One region of the Streptomyces hundungensis genome, then DNA from elsewhere that is predicted to be linked to it. Evidence: riboswitches for the same ligand, from Rfam matches in the RefSeq annotation. Region 1 holds a riboswitch; the other holds the start of a gene.
The links. Region 1 has a riboswitch for glycine ahead of gcvP (aminomethyl-transferring glycine dehydrogenase). Riboswitches for the same ligand answer to the same signal wherever they lie in the genome.
Positions count from the first base shown of each region.

Region 2: another riboswitch for glycine. It lies ahead of gcvT (glycine cleavage system aminomethyltransferase GcvT); the one in region 1 lies ahead of gcvP (aminomethyl-transferring glycine dehydrogenase).

Region 1 is NZ_CP032698.1:7,116,964-7,124,116, forward strand. It holds gene DWB77_RS31610 (MerR family transcriptional regulator) at 1-602, shown strand, start outside; gene DWB77_RS31615 (bifunctional nuclease family protein) at 656-1,129, shown strand; gene DWB77_RS31620 (MerR family transcriptional regulator) at 1,354-1,941, shown strand; gene DWB77_RS31625 (DNA polymerase IV) at 1,992-3,488, shown strand; gene DWB77_RS31630 (PRC-barrel domain-containing protein) at 3,575-3,952, opposite strand; glycine riboswitch at 4,088-4,194, shown strand; gene gcvP (aminomethyl-transferring glycine dehydrogenase) at 4,389-7,153, shown strand, end outside.
Region 2 is NZ_CP032698.1:2,709,688-2,716,840, forward strand. It holds gene DWB77_RS12025 (enhanced serine sensitivity protein SseB C-terminal domain-containing protein) at 55-852, opposite strand; gene DWB77_RS12030 (enhanced serine sensitivity protein SseB) at 1,038-1,811, opposite strand; gene DWB77_RS12035 (AAA family ATPase) at 1,940-2,620, opposite strand; glycine riboswitch at 2,749-2,845, shown strand; gene gcvT (glycine cleavage system aminomethyltransferase GcvT) at 2,999-4,114, shown strand; gene gcvH (glycine cleavage system protein GcvH) at 4,215-4,589, shown strand; gene glyA (serine hydroxymethyltransferase) at 4,614-5,873, shown strand; gene DWB77_RS12055 (L-serine ammonia-lyase) at 6,029-7,153, shown strand, end outside.

The DNA of each region.
Region 1 (7,153 bases):
AGGGCCTGGTGGAGCCCCGTCGTACGCCGTCGGGGTATCGCAAGTTCAGCCCTGAGGACGTCGAGCGGCTGGCTCAGGTGCTGCGGATGCAGCGGGACCACTATCTGCCGCTCAAGGTCATCCGCGAGCACCTGGACGCCCTGGACCGCGGTGAGCAGCCCTCCCTGCCGGCCCCGGGCGGCGGCCGGGAGCTGCTGGACGGCCTGGGCGAGCCGGACGGGGACCGGCCGACGGCCGCCCGGGTGGGGCGCGCCGAGCTGATGGCGGCCACCGATGTCACCGAGGCGGAACTGGCCGAATGGGAGTCCTACGGCCTGCTCACGCCCGGGCCCGAGGGCGGTTTCGACGCCGAGTCGGTGAATGTGGCACGCCTTGTGGCGGATCTGGGGCGATTCGGTCTGGAACCCCGCCATCTGCGCGCCATGAAGGCAGCCGCGGACCGTGAGGCGGGACTGGTCGAGCAGGTGGTGGCACCCCTGCGATTGCACCGTAATCCGCAGACCAGGGCCCATGCGGAGGCCACCACCAAGGAGCTCGCGGCGCTCTCCGTGCGCCTCCACGCGGCACTCGTGCAGACCGCCCTGGGTGTCCGGCTTCACTGATCTTGTGGGTGCCCGACTACCCAAACCTGCCGAGCACGTCCTAGGGTTGCTGTGTGAACGAGCTCGACGTCGTGGGTGTCCGGGTGGAAATGCCCTCCAACCAACCGATCGTGCTCCTGCGTGAAGTGGGAGGCGATAGGTACCTCCCTATCTGGATCGGTCCGGGGGAGGCGACCGCGATCGCCTTCGCCCAGCAGGGGATGGCGCCGGCGCGGCCGCTGACGCACGACCTTTTCAAGGACGTGCTGGAGGCCGTGGGTCAGGAACTGACCGAGGTCCGCATCACGGACCTGCGCGAAGGCGTCTTCTACGCGGAACTGGTCTTCGCCAGCGGCGTCGAGGTGAGCGCCCGGCCGTCCGACGCCATAGCGCTGGCGCTGCGCACCGGCACGCCGATCTACGGCAGTGACGGGGTCCTCGACGACGCGGGAATCGCCATCCCGGACGAGCAGGAGGACGAGGTGGAGAAGTTCCGCGAGTTCCTCGACCAGATCTCGCCCGAGGACTTCGGGACCAACAGCCAGTGAGCACCGGAAACGAGTGATCCGGCGGCCGTCCGAGTGATGCCGCGCGCGGCGCGTGCGCCGGAGGGGTTTCGGCGCATTCGAGTAGCCTTTCCCGCTGGAGAGACACGGGAAACCACTCTCAGGGTGATTATCACTCGGCGTGCCGAGTGTGGCGATCGTTGACGCACCCCTGGTGACTGCCTACCGTCGAGTGGGCAGGTCAAGGACGGAGGGTCGGCGTGAGAATGAGCGGCGACGGTACGGCAGGGGGTGCTCCCGGACTCGGTTCGGGAGAGGGCGGGCCGTACCCGCTCCACGGCGGTACGGCCGAGCCGAGCACCGACACGGTCGGCTATCGGGGGCCCACCGCGTGCGCGGCGGCGGGGATCACCTACCGCCAGCTCGACTACTGGGCGCGTACCGGCCTGGTCGAGCCCAGCGTCCGCCCGGCCTACGGCTCGGGCACCCAGCGCCTCTACAGCTTCCGGGACGTCGTCGTCCTGAAGATCGTCAAGCGCTTCCTCGACACCGGTGTGGCCCTCCAGAACATCCGGGCCGCCGTGCAGCACCTGCGCGATCGCGGCCTTGGCGATCTGGAGCGGATGACGCTGATGAGCGACGGCGCCACCGTCTACGAGTGCTCGTCGCCGGACGAGGTCGTGGACCTGCTCCAGGGCGGTCAGGGGATCTTCGGGATCGCGGTGGGCGTGGTGTGGCGGGACGTCGAGGCGGCCCTCTCCCAGCTGCACGGTGAGCGCGTCGACACCGGCGAGACCCTGGTCGGGCACAACCCGGCCGATGAGCTGGCCAGGCGGCGCAACCGGGCGGTCTGACCGCTCGGCGCCGGGGCCGATTGTCAGTGGCGTAGGGCAGCATCGGTGGTGTGAGAGCCGCGCCGACCATCCTGCATCTGGACATGGATGCCTTCTTCGCCGCCGCAGAGCAGGCGTCGAAGCCCAGCCTGCGCGGAAAACCCGTCGTGGTGGGCGGTCTCGGTCCGCGCGGCGTGGTCTCGACGGCCTCGTACGAGGCGAGACGTTTCGGGATCCGCTCGGCGATGCCCATGGCGCAGGCGCGGCGGCTCTGCCCCAACGCGGCCTATCTGGTGCCGCGCTTCCAGCTCTATCGCACCATCAGCGAGCAGGTGATGGAGCTGCTCGGGCGGCTGTCCCCGCTGGTCGAGCCGCTGAGCCTGGACGAGGCCTTCGTGGACCTGGAGGCCGGCGGGGTGGCCTTCGGGTCGGCGGCGGCGCGGGAGGCCGGTGAGCGGCTGCGCAGGGACATCAGGGCGGTCACCGGGCTGAGCGGGTCCGTGGGCCTCGCCGGATCCAAGATGCTGGCCAAGATCGCCTCCGAGCAGGCGAAGCCGGACGGCCTGGTGCTGATGGAGCCCGGCACCGAGCGCGCCCTCCTCGCGCCCATGTCGGTGCGCATCCTTCCCGGCGTCGGCCCGGCCACCGGCGAGCATCTGCGGCGGGCCGGCATGACCACCGTGGCGGACCTCTTCGAGGCGGGGGAGGACGAGCTCGTACGGCTCCTCGGCAAGTCGCACGGGGCCTCGCTCCACCGCATGGCGTCGGGGTACGACGACCGGCCCGTGGTGGCCGAGCGGGATGCCAAATCTGTGTCCGTGGAGGACACCTTCGACGTGGACCTGCACGACCGACTGCGGATCACCGGCGAGGTGGGGCGCCTCGCCGACCGGTGTGTGCAGCGGTTGCGGGCCTCCGGGCACTCGGGGCGCACCATCGTGCTCAAGGTCCGGCGGTACGACTTCTCGACGCTGACGCGCTCCGAGACGCTGCGCGGCCCCACCGACGATCCCGCGGTGGTCCGGGAGGCCGCGGCGCGGTTGCTGGAATCGGTGGACACCACGGGCGGCGTGCGCCTGCTCGGCGTCGGGGTCACCGGGCTCGCCGACTACACCCAGGAGGACCTGTTCGCCCAGGCCGCGGGGGAGCAGGGCGCACAGGAGCCGGAGAGCGAGGAGCCCGCCCGCGCGGCCGAGGCGGAGGCGGGGGCCCCGGCGGAGGCCGTGGAAGGCCCGGCTCAGCGGAGGTGGCTGGCCGGGCACGACGTACGCCATGTCGAGTACGGGCCGGGGTGGGTGCAGGGCAGCGGCGTAGGGCGGGTCACGGTGCGCTTCGAGACGCCGACGGCCCGGGTGCCCGGGCGCGTACGAACGTTCAAGGTGGACGACCCCGACCTGGAGCCCTCGGAACCGCTGCCACTGGTGGAGCGGGCTGCTGCGGAGACGGCGGCGCAGGCCGAAGAAGAGCCGGAGGCGGATGGGGAGGCGGCAGCCGAGGTCCGGTCGGGGGCGGTAGGGAAGGCGGCGACCGGGGGTGATCCGGAGGCGGGCGGGGAGGCGGCGGCCTAGGGCGGGCCGGGGGCGGGAGGGGAAGCAGCGAGCGCCGAGGGGCCGAGGACGGGTCGGCAGGCGGTGCGCGCGGGTGGGGGGTTGGGTCAGATGTCGCCGCCTGCGAGTCGGCCGAAGTCGCGGTCGGAGGGAGGTGGGCCGGGGTCGGGGGCCGCGATGTCCAGGCCGTAGTGGTGGTAGAGCTGGAGCTCCTGCTCCGGGGAGAGGTGGCGGCCCACGCCGAAGTCGGGGGCGTCCTTGATCAGGGCGCGGTCGTAGGGGACGCGCAGCGTCTCGTCGACCAGGGTGCTGGGTTCCAGGGGGACGAAGGCGTCCCTGCTGAACAGTCCGGTGCGTACGGCGGCCCACTCCGGGGCGCCGGTGGCGTCGTCGAGGTAGACCTCGTCCACCGTTCCGATCTTGTGTCCATTGCGGTCGTATGCCTTGCGGCCGATCAGGCTGCGCGGATCGATATCGGTCTGCACGGTCCCTCCAACTGGTCGCAACCGGTTACAACTGCTCCATAAGCACTACGAAAGGGCACATCGTGGGTGTTGGCCACTTGAGCAGTTGAACAAAGAATCGGCTCGGAGCGCGCTGGTAGGCTGGCAAACGGCTGCTGACCCCGTGCGGGAGAGTCCTCCGAAGTGCTCCCTGAGTGCTCGGCGGACGCCGAAGGAGCAACTCCTCCCCGGAATCTCTCAGGCCCACGGACCGCACGGACGAGGTCACTCTGGAAAGCAGGACGGGGGAAGCACGGGCACGTCAGCCCGGGCGGAACCTTTCCTCACCGACGGTGAAAACCGGATCGCCCCCGCGCGCCCCGGTGAAGCTCTCAGGTTGAGATGACAGAGGGGGAGGCCGTCCGGGTACCCGCGCCGTGGTACCCCTCGCAGGTCGTGCGACCAGGAGGCCTCCGTCATGACCGCCAACCGCATTCCGCTCAGCCGGCTCGAGCGTGGCATCCCCTTCGAGCAGCGCCACATCGGGCCCGATGCCGAGGCTCAGGCCAAGATGCTCGCCCAGGTCGGCTACGGCTCGCTCGACGAGCTGACCGCCGCCGCCGTCCCCGAGGTCATCAAGAGCGCCGGGGCACTGAACCTCCCCGAGGCGCGGACCGAGGCCGAGGTGCTCGCCGAGCTGCGACAGCTCGCGGACCGCAACCAGGTGCTCGCCCCCATGATCGGCCTCGGCTACTACGGCACCTTCACGCCGCCGGTGATCCTGCGCAACGTCATGGAGAACCCGGCCTGGTACACGGCGTACACGCCCTACCAGCCGGAGATCTCGCAGGGCCGCCTCGAGGCGCTGCTCAACTTCCAGACCATGGTGGCCGAGCTCACCGGCCTGCCCACCTCCGGCGCCTCGCTGCTCGACGAGGGCACCGCGGCCGCCGAGGCGCTCGCCCTGTCCCGGCGCGTGGGCAAGGTCAAGGGCGGGGTCTTCCTCGTCGACGCCGACACCCTGCCGCAGACCGTCGCCGTGATCCAGACGCGTGCCGAGCCGACCGGCGTCGAGGTCGTCGTCGCCGATCTCAGCGACGGCATCCCGGCCGAGGTCGCCGAGCGCGGTGTCTTCGGCGTGCTGCTTCAGTACCCCGGCGCCTCCGGTCAGGTCCGCGACCTCAAGCCGGTCATCGACGCGGCCCACGAGCTCGGCGCGATCGTCACCGTCGCCGCCGACCTGCTCGCCCTCACCCTGCTCGCCTCGCCGGGCTCGCTCGGCGCGGACATCGCCGTCGGCACCACCCAGCGCTTCGGCGTCCCGATGGGCTTCGGCGGCCCGCACGCCGGGTTCATGGCGGTCCAGGAGAAGTTCGCCCGCAGCCTGCCCGGCCGCCTCGTCGGCGTCTCCGTCGACGCCGACGGCAACAAGGCCTACCGCCTGGCCCTCCAGACCCGCGAGCAGCACATCCGCCGCGAGAAGGCCACCAGCAACATCTGCACCGCGCAGGTGCTGCTCGCGGTCATGGCCGGGATGTACGCCGTCTACCACGGCCCGGACGGGCTGCGCCAGATCGCCCAGCGCACCCACCGCTACGCCGCCCTGCTCGCCGAGGGGCTCAAGGCCGCCGGGGTCGACGTCGTCCACGGCGCCTACTTCGACACGCTCACCGTGCGGGTCCCGGGCAAGGCCGCCCAGGCCGTGGCCGCCGCCCGTCAGGGCGGGGTCAACCTGCACCTCGTCGACGCCGACACCGTCTCCATCGCCTGTGACGAGACCACCAACCGGGCCCAACTGGCCGCCGTCTGGGGCGCGTTCGGGGCCGATGCCGACATCGAGGCGCTGGACGCCACGGCCGCCGACACCCTGCCGGACGCGCTGCTGCGCACCGACGACTTCCTGACCCACCCGGTCTTCCACCAGCACCGCTCCGAGACCGCGATGCTGCGCTACCTGCGCAAGCTCGCCGACCGCGACTACGCGCTGGACCGCGGCATGATCCCGCTCGGCTCCTGCACCATGAAGCTGAACGCCACCACCGAGATGGAGCCGGTGACCTGGCCCGAGTTCGGGCAGATCCACCCCTTCGCGCCGGTCGACCAGGCCGCCGGCTACCTCACGCTCATCCGTGAGCTGGAGGAGCGGCTCGCCGAGGTCACCGGGTACGACGCGGTGTCCATCCAGCCCAACGCCGGTTCCCAGGGCGAGCTCGCGGGCCTGCTCGCGGTGCGCGCCTACCACCGCGCCAACGGCGACACCCAGCGCACCATCTGCCTCATCCCGTCGTCCGCGCACGGCACCAACGCGGCGAGCGCCGTGATGGCCGGCATGAAGGTCGTCGTCGTCAAGACCGCCGACGACGGCGAGGTCGACGCGGCCGACCTGCGCGCCAAGATCGAGCAGTACCGCGACGAGCTCTCGGTGCTGATGATCACCTACCCGTCCACGCACGGCGTGTTCGAGGAGCACGTCGCCGACATCTGCGCCCAGGTCCACGAGGCCGGCGGCCAGGTGTACGTCGACGGCGCCAACCTCAACGCCCTGGTGGGCCTCGCCAAGCCGGGCAAGTTCGGCGGCGACGTCTCCCACCTCAACCTGCACAAGACGTTCTGCATCCCGCACGGCGGCGGCGGCCCCGGTGTCGGCCCGGTCGGTGTGCGCGCCCACCTCGCGCCGTACCTGCCCAACCACCCGCTCCAGCCGACGGCCGGCCCCGCGACGGGCGTCGGCCCGATCTCCGCGGCCCCCTGGGGTTCGGCCGGCATCCTGCCGATCTCCTGGGCGTACGTCCGTCTGATGGGTGGCGAGGGCCTCAAGCGGGCGACCCAGGTCGCCGTGCTCGCCGCCAACTACATCGCCAAGCGCCTGGAGCCGCACTACCCGGTGCTCTACACCGGCCCCAACGGCCTCGTCGCGCACGAGTGCATCGTGGACCTGCGGTCGCTGTCCAAGGCGACCGGCGTCAGCGTCGACGACATCGCCAAGCGCCTGATCGACTACGGCTTCCACGCGCCGACCATGTCGTTCCCGGTGGCCGGCACGCTGATGATCGAGCCCACCGAGTCCGAGGACCTGGGCGAGATCGACCGGTTCTGCGACACGATGATCGCGATCCGCGGCGAGATCGAGAAGGTCGCCTCCGGCGTCTGGCCGGCCGACGACAACCCGCTCGCCAACGCCCCGCACACCGCTGCCGCGCTCGGCGGCGAGTGGAACCACGCCTACAGCCGCGAGGACGCCGT
Region 2 (7,153 bases), 4.4 Mb from region 1:
CGTGCGGGGCGCGTTGACGGGATTCGTCCCGGTTGGCGTCGGCGGGAGCCGGTCTCAGTAGGTGCCGGGGGCGGCCGGCGGATAGCCGTATCCGGGTCCCCCGGGGGCCTGGCCGCCGTGCGCCTCGCGGTCGTAGAACGGCCGGGCGTGGGCTTTCAGCCACATGCCGACGGGGTCGTACTCGTCCGACATCGCGACCGTGGAGACCGCGAGCCCGTCCGGCACCCCCGCGACGGACTGCCGCATCATCGCCCGCACCGCGTCCACCGACTGCGGGGCGGTGCTGTACAGGTCGAGCCCGATCGCGAGGTACGGCGTGCCGAGCGCGGGCTGCACCCAGGCACGGCGCAGCGAACGCACCGCCGGGGTGCGGTGGGCGTGCTGGGCGAGCAGGGCGTAGAACTGGGGGAGCTCCACGGTCGGTTCACAGAGCCTGAGCGGCCCCGCGGGCATCCGGTCGAGGCCCGTCGCGATCCGGCGCAGATCAGTCCAGGGGATGCCGACGCCGCCGCCGGGGGCGTGCGGATTGAGCCAGATCCCGTAGTGGTCGGGGTAGAGGCCCCGGGCGACGTCGAGGGCGCCGGCCACTTCGTGCGCCCGGTTCCACCCGCTGGCGGCGAGCTCCTGCGCGGAGGTCACACAGGGGGCGTAGGAGACCCCGTCGACCTCCATGTTCCCGTACTGGGCGTCCGGGGAGCCGGCCCTGCCGTTCCACAGCAGCATCCAGAGCCGGCCCGACGCGGGGTCGGCGAGCGCGTGGAGCAGCGCCTCGTACACGTCGTAGCGCCCGGGCGTCACCTGGCGCAGCATGTGCTCGACCTGCCCGGCCGCCGCGGTGCCTGACGCGCTCACCCTGGGTCCCGCCCCTCTTAGTTCCGCCGTGCCGACGCCTGCGCCGCCCCGCAGCCCCGGGCACACGCGTGCGGCTGCGGGGTTGCAAGGGTCATGAAACCAGGTTAGGGCCTGTCCGGCGGATCCGGTCTGGGACGCGGGAGCCCGGCACGCCCGTCTGCCGCGCTGTCGTCGGTGGTCGTCGCCTACCGGGCCCGGGCGTAGAAGGGCCGCACCCGCTCGCGCATCCAGGTGGCGACCGGATCCTGGGTCACGTCGAGCAGGACCAGATTGACGGGCCAGTCGACGGGCACCCGGCCGAGCGCCCGGCCCAGGGCCTCCATGGGCGCGTTGCGTCCTGCTCCGTCCCAGGTGGAGAACTCCACGCCGATGAAGAGCGTGGGCGACTCGCCCTCGATGGAGGCGAGCGCGCGGCGGGCGCTGAGTACCACGCCGATCGCCTCGAACTCCTCGGCCGCGACGGCCAGGAAGTCCACCGGGTCCTCCTGCCAGTCCGGCTCGAAGAGGCGTACCCGGGCACCGGACGCGGGTCCGTCGAGCGCGGTACGCCCGGTACGACACAGCTCGGCGACGGCGGGCGGGGGCAGGGGCATGCCCACCACGCCCTCGGGGTTGACCACGATGCCGAGCTGCGGCGGCAGCCCGCGGGCGAACTCGACGGCGGGCGCCACGGCGAAGGACATGTGAGAGCCGACGCACTGGAGGAACTGCTGCTCGGAGCTGTACACGGGCACATAGGGGGCGCCGTCCAGCTCCAAGGTGGGCAGGTCGAGGTCGGTGCTCTGCTGACTGCCGCCGGCCGGCAGCGGCACCCACACCGCGTTGCGGCCGAGGACCTCTATGAGCCGGGGGCCCGCGTTCGGCTGCCCGACGGCCGCGGACATGGCCTCTTCCAGCTCGTTGCCCGGCCAGCCTCCGCCGCCGAGCGGATGCGCGAACGCCTGCTCCGGAAAGTTCATGTGCCGTCCTTCTCCCCCGGACCCCGATGCCTGCCGGCTTGCCTCGGCCGTGCCCCTCGACCCTAACGCCGTGGGAGCGGCCCGGGGAAAGCGCGCCGGGTGAGGATCCGGCGCGCGTCGTGGGGCGGCTACTGCCCGAAGCCGATCCGGCGCAGCGCGGAAGCCGCGTCTCGGTCGAGCAGCACGGCGCTCGCGCAGCCGGTCGGCAGCCGTCCCGCCTCCACCTGCGCTATCAGGCGCCGGGCCGCGCCGCGGTGGCGCGCGAAGGCGTACCGGGAGACCCAGCGGCCCCGGCTCGCCTGACCCGCGAGGGCGGTGTCGGCCGGCACGTCGAGCACGATCAGGCGCAGCGCGCGTCCACGGCGCCGGGCGCCCCGGCCCAGCCAGTGCCGCACCCAGGCCTGGGTGCCGCAGTCGTGGACGACGAGGCTGTCGCCGGAGCGCAGCGCCCACCAGGTCCTGACGAAGTGGGCGGTCCGGGTGAGCGGACGGTACAGGGCGTAGGGGATGCCGGGCAGTCGGCGCTGCCAGGCGAGCCGGGTGTCCTGGGAGTCGATGCGGCGGTCGGTGACGGCGCGCCGCATCAGCGTCGTCTTGCCGCTGCCGGGCAGGCCCGACACCACCACGACGTCGCCCGGGTCGAAGAGGAGCTCCGGCACGCTCCGCTCGGGGCGCCCGCGCAGATCGCGTACCGCCTCGTCGGTCACCGCCTCGTTCGCCTCCGGTGTGCGCGGCGCCGGCACCGCCCGGCCCGCCCCTCCCGGCGCGGGGACCTCCCGCACCCGGCCCCTCTCGTGGTCAACCGTCATGGCACTCCCCCCTGTTCGGATCCTGAACCGCTGCTGGGGAAGTGTAAAGAGCCGGTAATAGCTCACCGGCGATGTGCCGCTTCCGGGATGCGTGCAATGATGTGCGCGCCAACTGCATACCGGCCGTTCGAATCCGCGCGGGAGAGTCCTCAGCAGCTGTGCGCTGGGGCGCCGAAGGAGCAAGTTCTCCCTTGAATCTCTCAGGCCCCGTACCGCGCGGACGAGGCAGATCTGAAAAGCGGGCCGTCCTCTGCCGGGCGGTCCCACCCAAGGTGCAAGCCGTGCCGCGCGACGCGCGCCGGTGAACCTCTCAGGTTCCGATGACAGATGGGGAGGATGTCGTCGACCGTCATGCCCCGGGACCTTGGAGCACCATCCATGAGCAACGCCCCCCGCCTCACCTCCCTCGATGCCCTGCATCGTTCGCTGGGCGCCACGATGACCGACTTCGCGGGCTGGGACATGCCGCTGCGCTACGGGAGCGAGCGCGACGAGCACACCGCCGTACGCACCCGCGCCGGGCTCTTCGACCTGTCCCACATGGGCGAGATCACCGTCACCGGACCCGACGCCATGAAGGCGCTGAACTACGCGCTGGTCGGCAACATCGCCACCATCGGCCTCGGCCGCGCCCGGTACACGATGATCTGCCAGGAGGACGGCGGGATCGTCGACGACCTGATCGTCTACCGCCTGGGTGAGACCGAGTACATGGTCGTCGCCAACGCGGGCAACGCGGGCATCGTGCTCGACGCGATCACCGAGCGCGCGGCCGGCTTCGACGCCGAGGTCCGCGACGACCGCGACGCGTACGCGCTGATCGCCGTGCAGGGCCCCGAGTCCCCCGGCATCCTGGCCTCCGTCACGGACGCCGACCTGGACGGCCTGAAGTACTACGCGGGTCTGCCCGGCACCGTCGCGGGCGTGCCCGCGCTGATCGCCCGCACCGGCTACACCGGCGAGGACGGCTTCGAGCTGTTCGTCGCCCCCGAGCACGCCGAGCAGCTGTGGCGCGCGCTGACCGAGGCCGGTCAGGACGCGGGCCTGGTGCCGTGCGGCCTGTCCTGCCGCGACACGCTGCGCCTGGAGGCGGGCATGCCGCTGTACGGGCACGAGCTGACGACCGCGCTGACGCCCTTCGACGCGGGGCTCGGCCGGGTCGTGAAGTTCGAGAAGGACGGTGACTTCGTGGGCCGGACGGCTCTGGAGGCCGCCGCCGAGAAGGCCGCCGCGAACCCGCCGCGCAAGCTCGTCGGCCTGATCGCCGAGGGCCGCCGGGTGCCGCGCGCCGGGTTCTCCGTGGTGTCCGGTGGCGAGGTCGTGGGCGAGGTCACCTCGGGCGCGCCCTCGCCGACGCTGGGCAAGCCGATCGCCATGGCGTACGTCGACGCCGCGCACGCCGCGCCCGGCACCACCGGGGTCGGCATCGACATCCGCGGCACGCACGAGGCCTACGAGGTCGTCGCGCTGCCCTTCTACAAGCGCCAGAAGTGACGCTCGCCTCCCTTCGGCGTCCCCCTTCTCGTCCCGCGGTCCGAGACACTCTTCGAGACCCCGTCAGCAGCACTCCCCCGCGTACAGGAGAATTCAGGTCATGAGCAACCCCCAGCAGCTGCGCTACAGCAAGGAGCACGAGTGGCTGTCGAACGCCGAGGCCGGCGTGTCGACGGTCGGCATCACGGAGCACGCGGCCAACGCGCTCGGTGACGTCGTGTACGTACAGCTCCCGGAGGTGGGTGACACGGTGACCGCGGGCGAGACCTGCGGCGAGCTGGAGTCCACCAAGTCGGTCAGCGACCTGTACTCCCCGGTCACCGGCGAGGTCGTCGAGGCCAACCAGGACGTCGTGGACGACCCGTCGCTCGTCAACACGGCCCCGTTCGAGGGCGGTTGGCTGTTCAAGGTGAAGGTCACGGACGAGCCGGGCGACCTGCTCTCCGCCGACGAGTACACCGAATTCGCCAGCTGACCTAGAGACCACAGGGATCGTCTGATGTCGCTTCTGAACCAGCCCCTCCACGAGCTGGACCCGGACGTCGCCGCCGCCGTCGACGCCGAGCTCCACCGTCAGCAGTCCACCCTCGAAATGATCGCCTCGGAGAACTTCGCTCCGGTCGCGGTCATGGAGGCCCAGGGCTCGGTCCTCACCAACAAGTACGCCGAGGGCTACCCGGGCCGCCGCTACTACGGCGGCTGTGAGCACGTCGACGTGGTCGAGCAGATCGCGATCGACCGCATCAAGGCGCTCTTCGGCGCCGAGGCCGCCAACGTGCAGCCCCACTCGGGCGCCCAGGCGAACGCGGCCGCGATGTTCGCGCTGCTCAAGCCGGGCGACACGATCATGGGCCTTAACCTGGCCCACGGCGGTCACCTGACCCACGGCATGAAGATCAACTTCTCCGGCAAGCTCTACAACGTGGTCCCGTACCACGTCGACGAGACCGGCGAGGTCGACATGAACGAGGTCGAGCGCCTGGCCAAGGAGTCCAAGCCGCAGCTCATCGTGGCCGGCTGGTCCGCCTACCCGCGTCAGCTGGACTTCGCCGCGTTCCGCCGGATCGCGGACGAGGTCGGCGCCTACCTGATGGTCGACATGGCCCACTTCGCGGGTCTGGTCGCCGCGGGCCTGCACCCCAACCCGGTGCCGCACGCCCACGTCGTGACCACCACCACGCACAAGACCCTCGGCGGTCCGCGCGGCGGTGTCATCCTGTCGACGCAGGAGCTCGCCAAGAAGATCAACTCGGCGGTCTTCCCGGGTCAGCAGGGCGGCCCCCTGGAGCACGTCATCGCGGCCAAGGCGGTGTCCTTCAAGGTCGCCGCGTCCGAGGAGTTCAAGGAGCGCCAGCAGCGCACCCTGGACGGCGCCCGGATCCTGGCCGAGCGCCTGGTCCAGGACGACGTGAAGGCCGTCGGCGTCGACGTCCTGACCGGCGGCACCGATGTGCACCTGGTCCTGGTGGACCTGCGCAACTCCGAGCTCGACGGCCAGCAGGCCGAGGACCGTCTCCACGAGGTCGGCATCACGGTCAACCGGAACGCCATCCCGAACGACCCGCGGCCGCCGATGGTCACCTCGGGTCTGCGGATCGGCACCCCGGCGCTCGCCACCCGCGGCTTCGGCGAGGACGACTTCCGCGAGGTCGCCGACATCATCGCCGAGGCCCTGAAGCCGGACTTCGACAAGGACGCCCTGGCCGCCCGGGTGTCCGCTCTGGCCGCCAAGCACCCGCTGTACCCCGGCCTGAAGTAGTTTCGTACGCTTTAGTTCTCGCTTCATTCCGTACGGAGTCCCGGGGCACCGCGCACACTGGTAGTGAGCGCGGTGCCCCATCCCATGCTGTGCCAGCTGTCCTCTGCACCACCCGGCAGACAACGGCGTCTACCAACCCCCACAAGGAGTCTTCCGTGGCCATCTCGGTCTTCGACCTGTTCTCGATCGGCATCGGCCCGTCCAGCTCCCACACCGTCGGCCCGATGCGGGCGGCCCGGATGTTCGCGGCGCGCCTGAAGAACGAGGGCCTCATCGCCCACACCACGCGGATACGGGCCGAGCTGTACGGCTCGCTCGGCGCGACCGGCCACGGGCACGGCACGCCGAAGGCGGTGCTGCTCGGCCTGGAGGGCGACTCGCCCCGCACGGTCGACGTCGAGAGCGCGGACGAGCGGGTGGAGGCCATCAAGGACTCCGGGCGCCTCAATGTGCTCGGCATGCACGAGATCGCCTTCTCCTACGACGACGACCTGGTCCTGCACCGCCGCAAGGCGCTGCCGTACCACGCCAACGGCATGACGATCTTCGCGTACGACGTCGAGGGCGCGCTGGTCCTGGAGAAGACGTACTACTCGGTCGGCGGCGGTTTCGTCGTGGACGAGGACGCCGTGGCGGGCGAGGACCCGATCGTGCCGGACGACACCGTCCTCAAGCACCCCTTCCGCACCGGCGACGAGCTGTTGCGGCTGGCGCGGGAGACCGGCCTGTCCATCTCCGCGATGATGCTGGAGAACGAGAAGGCCTGGCGCACCGAGGACGAGATCCGCTCCGGGCTCCTGGACATCTGGCGGGTCATGCAGGCCTGCGTCTCGCGCGGCATGTCCCGCGAGGGCATCCTGCCCGGTGGCCTCAAGGTCCGCCGCCGCGCCGCCACCACCGCCCGCCAGCTGCGCGCCGAGGGCAACCCCGAGGCGCACGCCATGGAGTGGGCGACGCTGTACGCGATGGCCGTCAACGAGGAGAACGCGGCGGGCGGCCGGGTCGTGACCGCGCCCACCAACGGCGCCGCGGGCATCATCCCGGCGGTGCTGCACTACTACATGAACTTCGTGCCCGGCGCCGATGAGGAGGGCGTGGTCCGCTTCCTGCTCGCGGCCGGCGCGATCGGCATGCTCTTCAAGGAGAACGCCTCGATCTCCGGCGCCGAGGTCGGCTGCCAGGGCGAGGTCGGCTCCGCCTGCTCGATGGCGGCGGGCGCGCTCGCGGAGGTGCTCGGCGGCACCCCCGAGCAGGTCGAGAACGCGGCCGAGATCGGCATG